2 regions of the Plantactinospora sp. CNZ321 genome follow, and region 1 is predicted to be linked to the other one. Evidence: predicted binding sites of a transcription regulator. Region 1 holds the regulator's gene; the other holds the start of a gene.
What was found. Region 1 encodes HrcA, which represses chaperone genes, less so after heat shock. Its sites were predicted from a motif close to GGTTNGCACNCTCNNNNNGAGNGTGCNAACC; they were not measured.
Positions count from the first base shown of each region.

Region 1 (6,837 bases):
GGGGCCTCGGCCCCGGCGCGCACAGCCACGTCGGCGGGGTCCGCTGGTGGAACGTCAAGCACCCGTCGAGTTACGCGGCCCGGCTGGCCGCCGGGCAGTCACCGGGGCAGGCCCGGGAGGTGCTGTCGGCGCGGGAGCGGCAGGCGGAGGAGGTGCTGCTCCGGCTCCGCCTCGCCGCCGGGCTGCCGTTGGCGACGCTCGACGACGCCGGGCGGTCGGGTGCGGCCCGGGCCCGCGAGACGGGACTGCTGGACGGTGCGGCGTACGACGCGGGCCGGGCGGTGCTCACCCTGCGGGGGCGGCTGCTGGCCGACGCGGTGGTCCGGGACCTGCTGCCCTGACCCGGTACGCCGCGTCGCGGCACCGTGGCGTGCAAGGAGCGGTCCCGACAGCACGATGGCCCGCGCCGGATCCGGCGCGGGCCATCGGGGGTTTCGGTCGGTGCTACTTGATCATGCGGATGGACATCGGGTACTGGTACAGCACGCCCTCGTTGGCCTTCATGCCGGCGATGATCGAGAAGATCACCACCACCAGCCAGGCAATCAGCGGCAGGAAGATCAGCACCAGGGTGCAGGTCCCGACGATGATCGAGACGATCGAGATGATGCCCCAGGTGATCTGGAAGTTGAGCGCCTCGACCGCGTGCGCGCGCACGGTCGGCGACTCGTTCCCCTTGGCCAGCAGCGCGACGAGCGAGGCGACGAAGCCCACCGCGATCCCGCCGAAGTGGGCGATCAGGGCCCAGGTCTTCTCGTCGCTGTTGGCGTAGCCCGAGGGCGCCGGGGCGCCGTAGGGGTTGCCCGGCGGGTAGCCGCCCGGGGGCTGGCCGCCGGGGGGCGGGTAGCCACCGGGGGGTGGATAACCACCCGGCGGGGGATAGCCGCCGGGCGGGGGATAGCCGCCACCGGAGGTCGGGTATGTCCCGCCACCGGAGGTCGGGTACGTCCCGCCACCCGACGTCGGGTATGTCCCGCCGCCGGAGGTCGGGTAGGTGCCGCCGCCGGAGGTCGGCGGGGGCGTGCCGGGCGCGCCGTACTGGGGCGCCGCCGGCGGGGGGTATCCCTCGCCTGGCGTCGGGTATTGACCCGGGTTCATCGGGGCGGTCGGGTCCTGGGGCGGACCGCCGTATTCTCCGGGAGGGCGAGGCGGTTCAGTCATGGAGGTCACGGTAGGACTCCGGCTCAACCGGCGCCAGCCGCCCCCCGAATTGAATCTGGACAATGGCCGACCGTACCTGCTAGGCCCACCGGGGTAGGGTGTGCTGGCAAGCCGGTTGTCCGGCTTCGGATAGCCCTTCCAAACGATCATCGCGCCGGGTAGGCCTTGGTCGTAGACTGGCACTCGCTACAGTCGAGTGCCAGGGCGACCTGGCGCCCGACCGTCGTGGTCGCTCCGGTCGTTCCGCGCGGCCGGGGCCGGGACGTCGCAGGGAGGTGAGGATGGGTCTCGACGACCGCAAGCTCGACGTGCTGCGCGCGATCGTGGAGGACTACGTCGCCACCCAGGAACCGGTCGGCAGCAAGGCCCTGGTCGAGCGGCACCAGTTGGGGGTCTCCCCGGCGACCGTCCGCAACGACATGGCCGTGCTGGAGGAGGAGGGCTACATCCGGCAGCCGCACACCAGCGCCGGCCGGGTGCCCACCGACCGGGGTTACCGGCTCTTCGTGGACCGGCTCTCCCGGGTCAAGCCACTCACCCCGGCCGAGCGCCGGGCGATCGAACGCTTCCTGGTCGGCGCGGTCGACCTCGACGACGTGGTGCACCGTACGGTTCGGCTGCTCGCGCAGCTCACCCGGCAGGTGGCCGTGGTGCAGTACCCGAGCCTGGCCCGCTCCTCCGTCCGGCACCTGGAGCTGGTGCCGATCTCCACCACCCGGCTGATGCTGGTCATGATCGCCGACACCGGTCGGGTGGAGCAGCGCCTGGTCGAACTTCCCACCCCGATCACCGCCGACGACGTGACCGACCTGCGCCGGCTGATCAACGAGCGGCTCGGCGGCAAGAAGCTGGCCGAGACCCCGCCCCTGGTCCAGGCGCTGGTCGACGAGGTGTCTCCCGGGCTCGGCCCGGCGATGACCACGCTCGCCACCGTGCTGCTGGAGACCCTGGTGGAGCGGCACGAGGAGCGGATCGCGCTGGCCGGCACCGCCAACCTTACCCGTGGCGGGCTGCTCGACTTCCAGGGTTCGCTGCGACCGATCCTCGAGGCGCTCGAGGAGGAGGTCATCCTGCTCAAGCTGATCGGCGAGGTGGAGCCGAACACCCTCCAGGTGCGCATCGGCGACGAGAACGAGATCGACAATCTGCGGGCCACCTCGGTGGTCAGCACCGGATACGGTCCGGGGACGACCATCGTCGGCGGACTCGGCGTGTTGGGCCCCACCCGGATGGATTACCCGGGCACCATCGCCACGGTGCGGGCCGTGGCACGCTACGTCGGCGACGTGCTGGCGCAGAACTGACCACCAAACCCATCCCTGACGACCGGCGGACGGTAACGCGAGACAGACATGAGGACACGGAACGCAGTGGCCAAGGACTACTACGGGATTCTCGGCGTCAGCCGGGACGCCTCCGACGACGACATCAAGCGTGCCTACCGAAGGTTGGCGCGCCAGTACCACCCGGACGTGAATTCGGATCCGGAGGCACACGAGAAGTTCAAGGACATCAACGCCGCGTACGAGGTCCTCTCGGACGACCAGAAGCGGCAGATCGTCGACCTCGGTGGCGATCCGCTGGCTCCCGGCGGCGCCCCCGGAGGCGGCCCGGGTGGTGCGGGCGGTCCCTTCGTCGGCTTCCAGGACATCATGGACGCGTTCTTCGGTGCCGCGGGCGGCTCCCGAGGACCGCGTCCGCGTACCCGGCCCGGTGCCGACGCCATCCTGCGGCTCGAGCTCGACCTGCCCGAGACGGCCTTCGGGGTGGAGGCGCCGATCGCGGTGGACACCGCCGTGCTCTGCACCACCTGCACGGGGGCCGGCACGGCGCCCGGCACCCATCTCACCACCTGCGAGGCGTGCGGCGGGCGGGGCGAGGTGCAGTCGGTGCAGCGCACCTTCCTCGGCCAGGTCGTCTCGTCCCGGCCGTGCACCGTCTGCCAGGGGTACGGCACGGTCATCCCGCACCCCTGCCCGACCTGCGCCGGGGACGGCCGGGTGCGTACCCGCCGCTCGCTGACCGTCAAGATCCCGGCCGGGGTCGAGGACGGCATGCGGATCCGCCTGGCCCAGCAGGGCGAGGTCGGCCCCGGCGGCGGTACGGCCGGCGACCTCTACGTCGAGATCCACGAGCGGCCGCACGACGTCTACTCCCGCAAAGGAGACGACCTGCACTGCCGGGTCACCGTGCCGATGACCGCCGCCGCGCTCGGCACCCGGCTGACCATCAAGACGCTGGACAGCGAGGAGCCGGTCGACGTCAAGCCGGGCACCCAGCCGGGCTCGACGCTGCGGTTGCGGGCTCGGGGCGTGCCACACCTGCGCGGCACCGGCCGGGGTGACCTCTACGTGCACCTCGACGTGCGTACCCCGACCAAGCTCGACGCCGAGCAGGAGCGGATGCTGCGCGAGTTCGCCAAGACCCGGGGCGAGGAGGTCGCCGAGTTGACCAAGCAGGGCGGCTTCTTCTCCCGGATGCGGGACGCCTTCAACGGCCACGCCTGACGGGCGCGCCACCCGCCGGCCTCGACACCGCGACCCGCTAACCTGCACGCCGTGAGCGCGCCGCTGTTCCTGGTCGAGTCGCTGCCGTCGGACGACTCCGTCACGCTGGACGGTCCGGAGGGGCACCACGCCGCGACCGTGCAGCGGCTGCGTACCGGTGCGGAGCTGCTGCTCGCGGACGGGCGCGGCGGCACCCTCACCGCCGTGGTCACCGCCGTCGGCCGGGGCACCCTGACCGCCTCGGTCACCTCCCGGTGGTACGTCGACCCGCCCGACCCGCGCCTGGTCGTGGTGCAGGGCATCGCCAAGGGCGACCGGGGCGAGCTGGCGGTGCAGGCGATGACCGAGGTCGGGGTGGACGAGATCGTGCCCTGGGCGGCCGAGCGCTCGGTGGCGCAGTGGCGCGGTGACCGGGGCGCCCGCGCCCGCGACCGCTGGGTGGCGACCGCCCGCGAGGCGGCCAAGCAGGCCCGCCGGCCCTGGCTGCCGACAATCGCCGGGTCGGCGCGGGCGCCGGACGAGTCGCTCCGGGCGGTGGCCCGGCGGGTCGCCGACGCGGCGGCCGGTTTCGTGCTGCACGAGGCGGCGGCGGCCCGGCTCGGCACCGCCGAACTGCCCGCGACCGGTGACATCGTGCTGGTGGTCGGTCCCGAGGGCGGCGTGTCGCCGAACGAGCTGGCGGCGTTGACCTCGGCCGGCGCCGTGCCGGTCCGGCTCGGACCCGAGGTGTTGCGTACCTCCACCGCCGGCGTCGCGGCCCTCGCCGTCCTCTCCACCCGGCTCGGCCGCTGGTGACCGACGGCCGGCACCGGGTTCTGGGCGCCGGGTGTCAGAGGTCGAGGGTGGTGCTCCGGCGGATGTCGGCGATGCTGTGTGCCGCCTCCAGCCGGTACCGGCCCGGTCGGGTCCGCCAGCCGCCGTCCGGCTCCCAGACCTGAAAGGTGCGGCCCGGCAGCGGTACCCGGACGGTCACCGCCTCCCCGGGAGCCGCCTCGGCAGCGGCGAAGCCGGCCAGCCAGCGGACCGGACGGTCCGACTCGGTCGCCGCCGGGCCGGCGTACACCTGCACCACCTCGCGGCCGGGACGGCGACCGGCGTTGCGGACGGTGACCACCGCGACCGGCCCGCCCGGTCCGGCCTCGACGGTCAGCGACTCGTACGCCCAGTCGGTGTAGCCGAGCCCGTGCCCGAACGGGAAGAGCGGCTCGGCCCGCCAGCCCCGGTAACCGACGAAAACCTCGTCGGGGTAGTCGAGGACCCCGTCGGTCGGGGTGGTGGAGAGCGCCGGGCAGTCCTCCGGCCGGCGTGGCCAGGTGGTGGGGAGCCGCCCGCCCGGCTCCGCCCGGCCGAGCAGCACGTCGGCGAGCGCCGCCCCGGCCTCCTGGCCGGGAAACCAGGTGAGCAGGATCGCCGCCACCTCGTCGGCCCAGGGCATCAGCACCGGTGAGCCGGCGTTGACCACCACGACCGTCCGGGGATTGGCCGCCGCGACCCGGGAGACCAGTTCGTCCTGCCGGCCGGGCAGCGCCAGCGTGCCCCGGTCGAACCCCTCCGACTCCACCTCCTCGGTGGTGCCGACCACCACCACCGCGACGTCGGCCCCGGTCGCCGTCCGAATCGCCTCGTCGAGAAGCTCGTCCGCCGAGGCGACCGCGGGCTCGGCGTGCCCGAGGGTGAACGACACGAAGCCCGGGTGGTCGCCGTCGACCATCCGCTGGGTGAGCCGTACCTCGACCGGTTCACCGGCCCGGACGGGAAGCTCGAACCGGCGCTCGACGGTGGCCCGGAAGACCGTGCCGGGCTCCTCGGCCGGGTCGTAGAGCGGGCCGTCGAAGAGTTCCACGCCATCCACGACCAGGGTGAAGACGCCGAAGCCCTCGACCGCGAGCCGGGCGGTGCCGGTGCGCAGCGGCGTGTGCGTGGCGGTGAGGTCGACCGCGGCGAGATCGTCCGGGGGCAGCCCGTCCGGCGGGTCGCCCATCCAGCGCACCGTCGCCCGGTCCAGTTCGGTCCGGTAGCGCTCCCGGCCGTCGGCGTCGCGCAGCGTCGCGACGATCGGGGTCCACGCCACCCCGCCGGCGGCCGGCAGCCGGAGCCGGGGGTCGGCGCCGACCGCGTACCCGAGGTCGGCGTCGGGGAGCGCGGCGGTCAGCCCGGCGAGCGGGGAGATCACGTGTGGCGGCGCGACCAGGGCGCTGCCGCCGCCCTGGATCCGCGCGTCGTCGGCGAGCGCGCCGAGCACCGCGACCCGGCGCAGCCGGCCCGGATCGAGCGGCAGCAGGTCGCCGTCGTTGCGGGCCAGCACGAAGGAGCGGACCGCCACCACGTGCGCCAGGGTGGCACCGTCCGGTGCGCGCGGCAGATCGGCCGGGTCCACCGCCGGGGGTACGCCGTCGAGCAGTCCGACCCGACCGGCGAGCCGGAGCACCCGACGTACCTTGTCGTCCACCTCCGCCTCGGCGACGGAGCCGGCGCGGACGGCGGCGACCAGCGCGGCACCCCAGGGGTCGCCGACGGCCGGCATCACCACGTCGAGTCCGGCGTTCGCGGACGCCTCGGTGGTCCTCGCCGCCGTCCAGTCGGAGACCACGATCCCGTCGAAGCCCCACTCCCGCTTGAGCAGCTCCCGGAGCAGTCCGGCGTGCTCGGTCATGGTGTGCCCGTTGACCCCGTTGTAGGCGGCCATCACCGCCCAGACCCCGGCGGCGACGATCCGCTCGAACGGGGCGAGGTAGAGCTCCCGGAGCGCCCGTTCGGAGACCCGGACGTCCACGGTCATCCGTTCCGTCTCCGAGTCGTTGGCGACGAAGTGCTTGACCGTGGCGCCCACACCGAGGTCCTGTACGCCGGTGACGTAGCCGACGCCGATCTCGGCGCTGAGCAGCGGATCCTCCGAGTAGCACTCGAAGTGCCGGCCGCCGAGCGGGCTGCGGTGCAGGTTGACGGTGGGGGCGAGGAGCAGGTGGATGCCCCTGCGCCGGCACTCGGCGGCGAGCACCCGACCCGCCTGCCGGGCCAGCCCGGGGTCCCAGGTGGCGGCCAGCGCGGTCGGGCTGGGCAGGGCGATCGACGGGTCGTCCGGGGCCCAGCGGACGTCGCGTACCCCGATCGGGCCGTCCGACATCACCAGCGAGTCGAGCCCGATCGCGGGTACGGCCGGCAGGGTCCA
Region 1 covers NZ_SHKQ01000001.1:1,195,923-1,202,759, reverse strand. Annotated here, with positions in the region: gene hemW (radical SAM family heme chaperone HemW) at 1-341, shown strand, start outside; gene EV371_RS05255 (DUF4870 domain-containing protein) at 445-1,161, opposite strand; gene hrcA (heat-inducible transcriptional repressor HrcA) at 1,443-2,465, shown strand; gene dnaJ (molecular chaperone DnaJ) at 2,532-3,668, shown strand; gene EV371_RS05240 (16S rRNA (uracil(1498)-N(3))-methyltransferase) at 3,720-4,463, shown strand; gene EV371_RS05235 (glycoside hydrolase family 3 C-terminal domain-containing protein) at 4,498-6,837, opposite strand, start outside.

Region 2 (6,837 bases), 1.4 Mb from region 1:
CTTCGGCTCCAGCAGTACCGCCGGGACGTCCCGGTTGCCCTCCGGATCCCGCACCGTGGTGGGCGCGGACTTCTTCTCGCCCTTGGCCAGCGCGATCGCCAGTTCGGCGGCGGCGTCGGCCTCCTGCTTGACCGCCTTGTAGACGGTCATGCACTGGTCACCGGCGAGGATGTTCTGCAGGCCCTGCACGGTGGCGTCCTGGCCGGTCACCGGGACCTTGCCGTTGAGCTTGTTCCGCTTCAGCACGGAGATGACCGCGTTGCCCAGCCCGTCGTTCGCGGCCAGTACGCCGTCGATCTTGCCGTTCTGCTGCGTCATCATCTGCTCGAAGATGGTGCCGGCCTGGGTGTTGTCCCAGGCGGGCACCCACTGGTCCGGGCCCTTGACGTACTCGCCGGCGTCGTACTTGGGCTGGAGCACGCTGTCGTAGCCGTTCTTGAACAGGGTGGCGTTGTTGTCGGTCTCCGAGCCGTTCAGCTCGGCGATGACCGGCTTCTTGACACCCTTGTCGGTCAGGCACTTGACCAGGCCCTCGCCCTGGAGCTTGCCGACGGCCTCGTTGTCGAAGCTGACGTAGTACTCGGCCGAGCCGCCAAGGGTCAGCCGGTCGTAGTCGATGGTGAGTACGCCCTGGCTCTTGGCCTTGTCCAGCACCGCCTTGCCGGTGCCGGAGTCCAGGTTGACGATCATCAGGACGTTGACGCCCTGGGTGATCATCTGGTCGGCGAAGGTCTGGAACTGCGCCTTGTCGCCCTGGGCGTTCTGGATGATGTAGTCGACGCCGGCGGCCTTGAACGCCTCCTCCAGGTACTTGCGGTCCGCGGTCTCCCAGCGGACCGACGAGGCGCTGTCCGGAAGGATGACGCCGATCTTCGGCTTTGCGTCGGCGCCACCGTCGCCGCCGGACTCGTCACCGCAGGCGGCGAGGCCGCCCGTGGTCAGCAGGCCCACGGCAGCGATGGTGAGGATCCCTCTGCGCATTGCACGGGTCCTTTCGGGGTGGGTGTGGTGTCTCGGTTCCAGCGGTGGTGCGCCGAGCGGGTCGCGGTGTTGCCCGGTGGCCTCCCCCCGTTGGGCTGCCTCGCCAGCGGCTCCGCCGGGTCGCGCTCCGCCGGAGTCTCTGATGGGCTGTGGCGACCGCCCGCATTACTTTTGTTGTGTCCGGCAACGTATTGCGCGAAGACTCTTCAGGGCAAGGTCACCGAGGTCACGAGTTTGTTGTTCCGGGTAACAATTCAGCAACGTGCGGGACATCCCGGGATCGGACAGCGGCGATACGCCGGAAATGATCCTCTCCGGACCACCCGTGCCGACCGCCCCGGTCCCGGCCCGGCCGGGATCGGGGCGCGGCGACCGGCGCGGTGGTGGCGCGGGTGAGCCGGATCAGGTCCGCCGGGGCGAGTTCGAGTCGCAGCCCTCGACGGCCCGTCGAGGCTCCGGAGCCGGCACCGGACGGCAGAGCAGCACCGTCGGGGCGCTGGCGATCCGGGTCAGCACCAGACTGATCGGCTCGCCGCCGGCCAGCCGCAGGTCGCGGCGGAGCCGCTCCGGGTCCAGCGCCGAACCCCGCTTCAGGATCTCCGCCCGCCCGACGTCGAGGTCCCGCAGCCGGGCCCGCAGCCGCTTCAGCGAGAACGGCAGCGACTCGAGCACCTCCAGGCACCGGGCGTACGGGGTGGGCCGGGCGGCGTCGGCGTAGACGTACGCGATCTCGGGGTCGGCGAGGGTGCCGTCGACCGTACCGGCGAACTCGGCGACCAGGTGCGCGCGGACCACCGCCGGGTCCGGGTCGTAGAGGTAGCGCCGGACCGGTCCGACCGGGGCCCGGCGGGTTCCGTCGCCGGTCAGCTCGTGCACCACCGCCCCGGCCAGCAGGGTGGCCCGGCGCGGCGCGGTGGCGAGCGGACCGGACCAGACCGTCGCCTCGACCAGGTCGCCGTCGACGCTTACCCACTCGCCCTCGGCACCCGTCGGCAGCAGCCGGTGCGCGATCCCGGGCGCGACCTTGAAGACCGTCCGGGGGACCCGGTCGGTCAAACCGAGCAGGAAGTTCCAGGGCGGGGAGTAGGCCGCCGGGTCGAAGATCCGCCGGCCGGTGCCGGTGCTGCGCCGGGCCGGGTCGCAGAAGACCGCGTCGACCGGGTCGTCGAGCGCGGTGAGGTCGAACCGGGTCGCGTCACCGACGGTCACGGTGAACCGGTCGGCCACCCCGGCCGCCTCGGCATTGGCGGCGGCCATCGCCGCGGTGACCGGATCGGCCTCCACGCCGTACACCCGGATGCCGGCCCGGGCGGCGGCGAGCGCGTCGGCGCCGAGGCCGCAGCCGAGGTCGACAAGGGTGCGCACCCCGGCGGTGCGCAGCCGGGCGGCCCGGCGGGCCGCGACCCCGGCCCGGGTGGCCTGCTCCAACCCGGCCCGGGTGAAGAACATCCGGGCCGCATCCGGGCCGAACTTGGCGGCCGCCCGGCGCCGCAGCTCGGTCTGGGTCAGCGCGGCGGCGGCCAGCCCGGCGGGCACCCCGGCGCGGCGCAGCGCGGCCGCCGCGGCCAGCGGGTCGCCGTCGGCCAGTTCGGCGGCGGTGGCCAGCGCGGTTCCCCCGTCCGGGGTACGCAGCGCGGCGAGCTGCTCGGAGTCCACCGGAGCATTGTGCCGGCCGGGCCTCCGGCGGGCGTGTCGGGTTGGCACTCTCCTTGACGGAGTGCTAGCCGTCGGCATAACCTGCCGTTAGCACTCTCAAACCGAGGGTGCCAGCTTCCGGGCCGCTGTCCGGGGGCTGAACGCCAGGCGGACCGGCACCCGCGACGACGGACCCGCCCGGTGGCATGTGGCAGATTGACGCTGGTCGGCTCGCCGGCCGGCATAGAAACCAGTACCCCAGGAGGGTATGCCCGTGACTACCGCGACCAAGGTTGCGATCAAGCCGCTCGAGGACCGGATCCTGGTCCAGGCGAACGAGGCTGAGACGACCACGGCGTCGGGCATCGTGATTCCCGACACCGCAAAGGAGAAGCCGCAGGAGGGCACCGTCCTCGCTGTCGGCCCCGGCCGTTTCGACGACGACGGCAACCGGATCCCGGTTGACGTGAAGGTCGGCGACACGGTCATCTACTCGAAGTACGGCGGCACCGAGGTCAAGTACGCCGGCGAGGAGTACCTGGTGCTCTCCGCCCGCGACGTCCTCGCCGTCATCGAGAAGTGATCTGACTGATCCAGTGACGCTGCCCCGGACCGGCCCTGCCGGGCCGGGGCAGCGCTCGTGAAGGGACCCTGTTAACACAATGGCGAAGATTCTGAGCTTCTCGGATGACGCCCGGCACCTGCTGGAGCACGGTGTCAACACGCTCGCGGACACGGTCAAGGTCACTCTCGGCCCACGCGGGCGCAACGTCGTCCTGGACAAGAAGTTCGGTGCCCCGACGATCACCAACGACGGCGTGACCATCGCCAAGGAGATCGAGCTCACCAACCCGTACGAGAACCTCGGCGCGCAGCTGGTCAAGGAGGTGGCGACCAAGACCAACGACATCGCTGGCGACGGGACCACCACCGCCACCGTGCTGGCCCAGGCCATGGTCCGGGAGGGCCTGCGCAACGTGGCGGCCGGGGCCGGACCGGCCGCGCTCAAGCGGGGCATCGACGCGGCGGCCGAGAAGGTCTCCGCGGCCCTGCTGGAGAAGGCCGTCGAGGTGGCCAGCCGGGAGTCGGTCGCCAACGTGGCGACGATCTCGGCCCAGGACGCCACCATCGGCGACCTGATCGCCGAGGCGATGGAGAAGGTCGGCCGGGACGGTGTGATCACCGTCGAGGAGGGCTCGACCCTGGCCACCGAGCTGGAGGTCACCGAGGGCCTCCAGTTCGACAAGGGCTTCATCTCGCCGAACTTCGTCACCGACACCGAGTCGCAGGAGGCGGTGCTCGACGAGCCGTACATCCTGATCACCACCCAGAAGATCTCCTCGATCGAGGAGCTGCTGCCGCTGCTGGAGAAGGTTCTCCAGACCGCGAAGCCGCTGCTGATCATCGCCGAGGACGTGGAGGGGCAGGCGCTCTCCACCCTGGTCGTCAACGCGATCCGCAAGACCGTCAAGGTCTGCGCCGTGAAGGCGCCCGGCTTCGGTGACCGGCGCAAGGCGATGCTCCAGGACATGGCGATCCTCACCGGCGGCGAGGTGGTCGCCCCCGAGCTGGGCTACAAGCTCGACTCGGTCGGCCTGGAGGTGCTCGGCACCGCCCGTCGGGTGGTGGTCGACAAGGAGAACACCACCGTGATCGACGGCCGGGGCCGGGACAACGACGTCGCCGAGCGGATCACGCAGATCCGCAAGGAGATCGAGGCGTCCGACTCCGACTGGGACCGCGAGAAGCTCCAGGAGCGGCTGGCCAAGCTCTCCGGCGGCATCGCGGTGATCAAGGCTGGTGCGGCGACCGAGGTCGAGATGAAGGAGCGCAAGCACCGCATCGAGGACGCCATCGCCGCGACCAAGGCTGCGGTCGAGGAGGGCACCGTGCCGGGCGGCGGCGCCGCACTGGTGCAGATCGTCTCGGCACTCGACGGCGACCTCGGCCTGACCGGTGACGAGAAGGTGGGCGTCTCGATCGTCCGCAAGGCGCTGGTCGAGCCGCTGCGGTGGATCGCCCAGAACGCCGGCCACGACGGCTACGTGGTGGTGCAGAAGGTCGCCGAGCAGGGTTGGGGCAACGGCCTCGACGCCGCCGCAGGCGAGTACAAGGACCTGGCCAAGGCCGGCATCATCGACCCGGTGAAGGTGACCCGCAACGCGGTCACCAACGCGGCGTCGATCGCCGGGCTGCTGCTGACCACCGAGAGCCTGGTCGTGGAGAAGCCGGAGAAGGCCGAGCCGGCCGCCGCCGGCGGGCACGGCCACGGTCACGGGCACGGCCACCAGCACGGTCCGGGCTTCTGAACCGGCTCCGGGCCCGGATCGCGCTGATCCGCACCGCCCGGTCGTGACACCGGGATCCGCGTGAGCGGTCCGGCGTGGAGAAGTCTTCCGCGTCCGGCCCCCGCTCACGCGGATCTTCGTTTCTGGGGTACCGGACCCGCCGGTCACACCACCGGCGAATCCCCTGACCCACCCTTCCCGCACCCGGGTACGGCCCGCGACACTGGTCGGATGAGGATGTTCCCGGATCCGGGCGGTGCCGGGGCGGCGATGGTCGGGGTCGGTCCTGGCCACCTGCCGCGCCGGTTCGGTGCGCTGGCCGGGTTGGCGGCCGCGGCCGTCGCGCTCGGTGCGGCCGAGGTCGTGGCGGTGCTCACCGGCGCGCGCTCGGCACCGCTGGTCGCGGTCGGCGGCGTACTGGTGGACCTGGCGCCCGCACCGCTCAAACAGTTCGCCGTCGACGTCTTCTACGTCTACGACAAGATCGCTCTCCTGGTCGGCACCGCCGTACTGCTGGCCGGGTTCGCCGCCCTGGTCGGGCTGGTCGCGGTCCGCTCGCTGCCCCTCGGGTACGCCGGGATCGCCCTCTTCGGCGCGGTCGGCGTACTGGCGGCGCTGACCCGCCCCGGTGCCGGCCCGGTCGCCGCACTGCCGTCGCTGCTCGGCGCCGTACTGGCGGCCGGCGTGCTCCGGCTCTTCGTCGCCGGCCCGCCCGGCCGGACCCTGACCGCCGCCACGCCGGCAGCGGACCGGACAGGGCCGGTCGCGGCGACCCCGCCTGCCCTGGGCGGCCGTGCTGATCCGGGGCCACCGGCCGGCCCGGCGGGCGGAACGGAGGGGACTCCGCTGCCGCCGTCCGTGTCGGCGTACCCGGACGAGAACGCCCGGCGGCGGTTCCTGACCGGTGTCGGGCTCGCCGTCGGCGCGGCGGCGGTGGGCGGCTTCGGCGGGCGCTGGCTGTCGACCCGGCGGGGTGTCTCGGCCGCCCGCGCGGCGATCGAGCTGCCGGCGCCGACCAGCCCGGCGGTGCCGGTACCGGCGGACGCCGACCTGCGGGTGCCGGGGCTCTCGTCGTACGTGACGCCGAACCGGGACTTCTACCGGATCGACACCGCACTGGTGGTGCCCCGGGTGGACCCGGCGCAGTGGCGGTTGCGGATCCACGGCCGGGTCCGCAACCCGATCACGCTGCGCTACGCCGACCTGCTCGCCCGGCCGATGATCGAACGGCACATCACCCTGGCCTGCGTCTCCAACGAGGTCGGTGGCGACCTGATCGGCAACGCCCGCTGGCTCGGCGTGCCGCTCGGGCCGCTGCTCGCCGAGGCCGGACCGCTGCCCGGGGCGGACCAGGTGGTGGGGCGCTCGGCCGATGGCTGGACCTGCGGCAGCCCGACCGGGCTGCTCACCGACGGCCGGGACGCGATGCTGGCCGTCGGGATGAACGGCGAACCGCTGCCGATCGAGCACGGCTTCCCGGTCCGGGTGGTGGTGCCCGGCCTGTACGGCTACGTCTCGGCCTGCAAGTGGCTGGTGGAACTGGAGTTGACCAGTTTCGCCGACTTCGACGCGTACTGGGTGCCCCGGGGCTGGTCGGCGCAGGGGCCGATCAAGACCCAGTCGCGGATCGACACCCCACGCCGGCGCCGGACGTTGTCGACCGGCCCGGTCACCGTCGCCGGGGTGGCCTGGGCACAGCACGTCGGGATCCGGCAGGTGGAGGTACGCGTCGACGACGGCGACTGGCAGCCGGCGACGCTGGCCGCGACGGTCTCCACCGACACCTGGACGCAGTGGTCCTGGCGCTGGCTCGCCACCCCCGGCGAGCACACCCTCCGAGTACGTGCGACCGACGCCACCGGGGCGGTACAGACCGGCGAATCGCGTCCGGTCGACCCCGACGGCGCCACCGGCTGGCACACCATCACGGTCA
Region 2 covers NZ_SHKQ01000001.1:2,575,325-2,582,161, forward strand. Annotated here, with positions in the region: gene EV371_RS11535 (substrate-binding domain-containing protein) at 1-981, opposite strand, end outside; gene EV371_RS11540 (THUMP-like domain-containing protein) at 1,384-2,637, opposite strand; gene groES (co-chaperone GroES) at 2,885-3,199, shown strand; gene groL (chaperonin GroEL) at 3,279-4,925, shown strand; gene EV371_RS11555 (molybdopterin-dependent oxidoreductase) at 5,175-6,837, shown strand, end outside.
Region 2: groES (co-chaperone GroES) is a predicted target of HrcA. The motif match lies at 2,723-2,753, and genes of this name have one in related genera.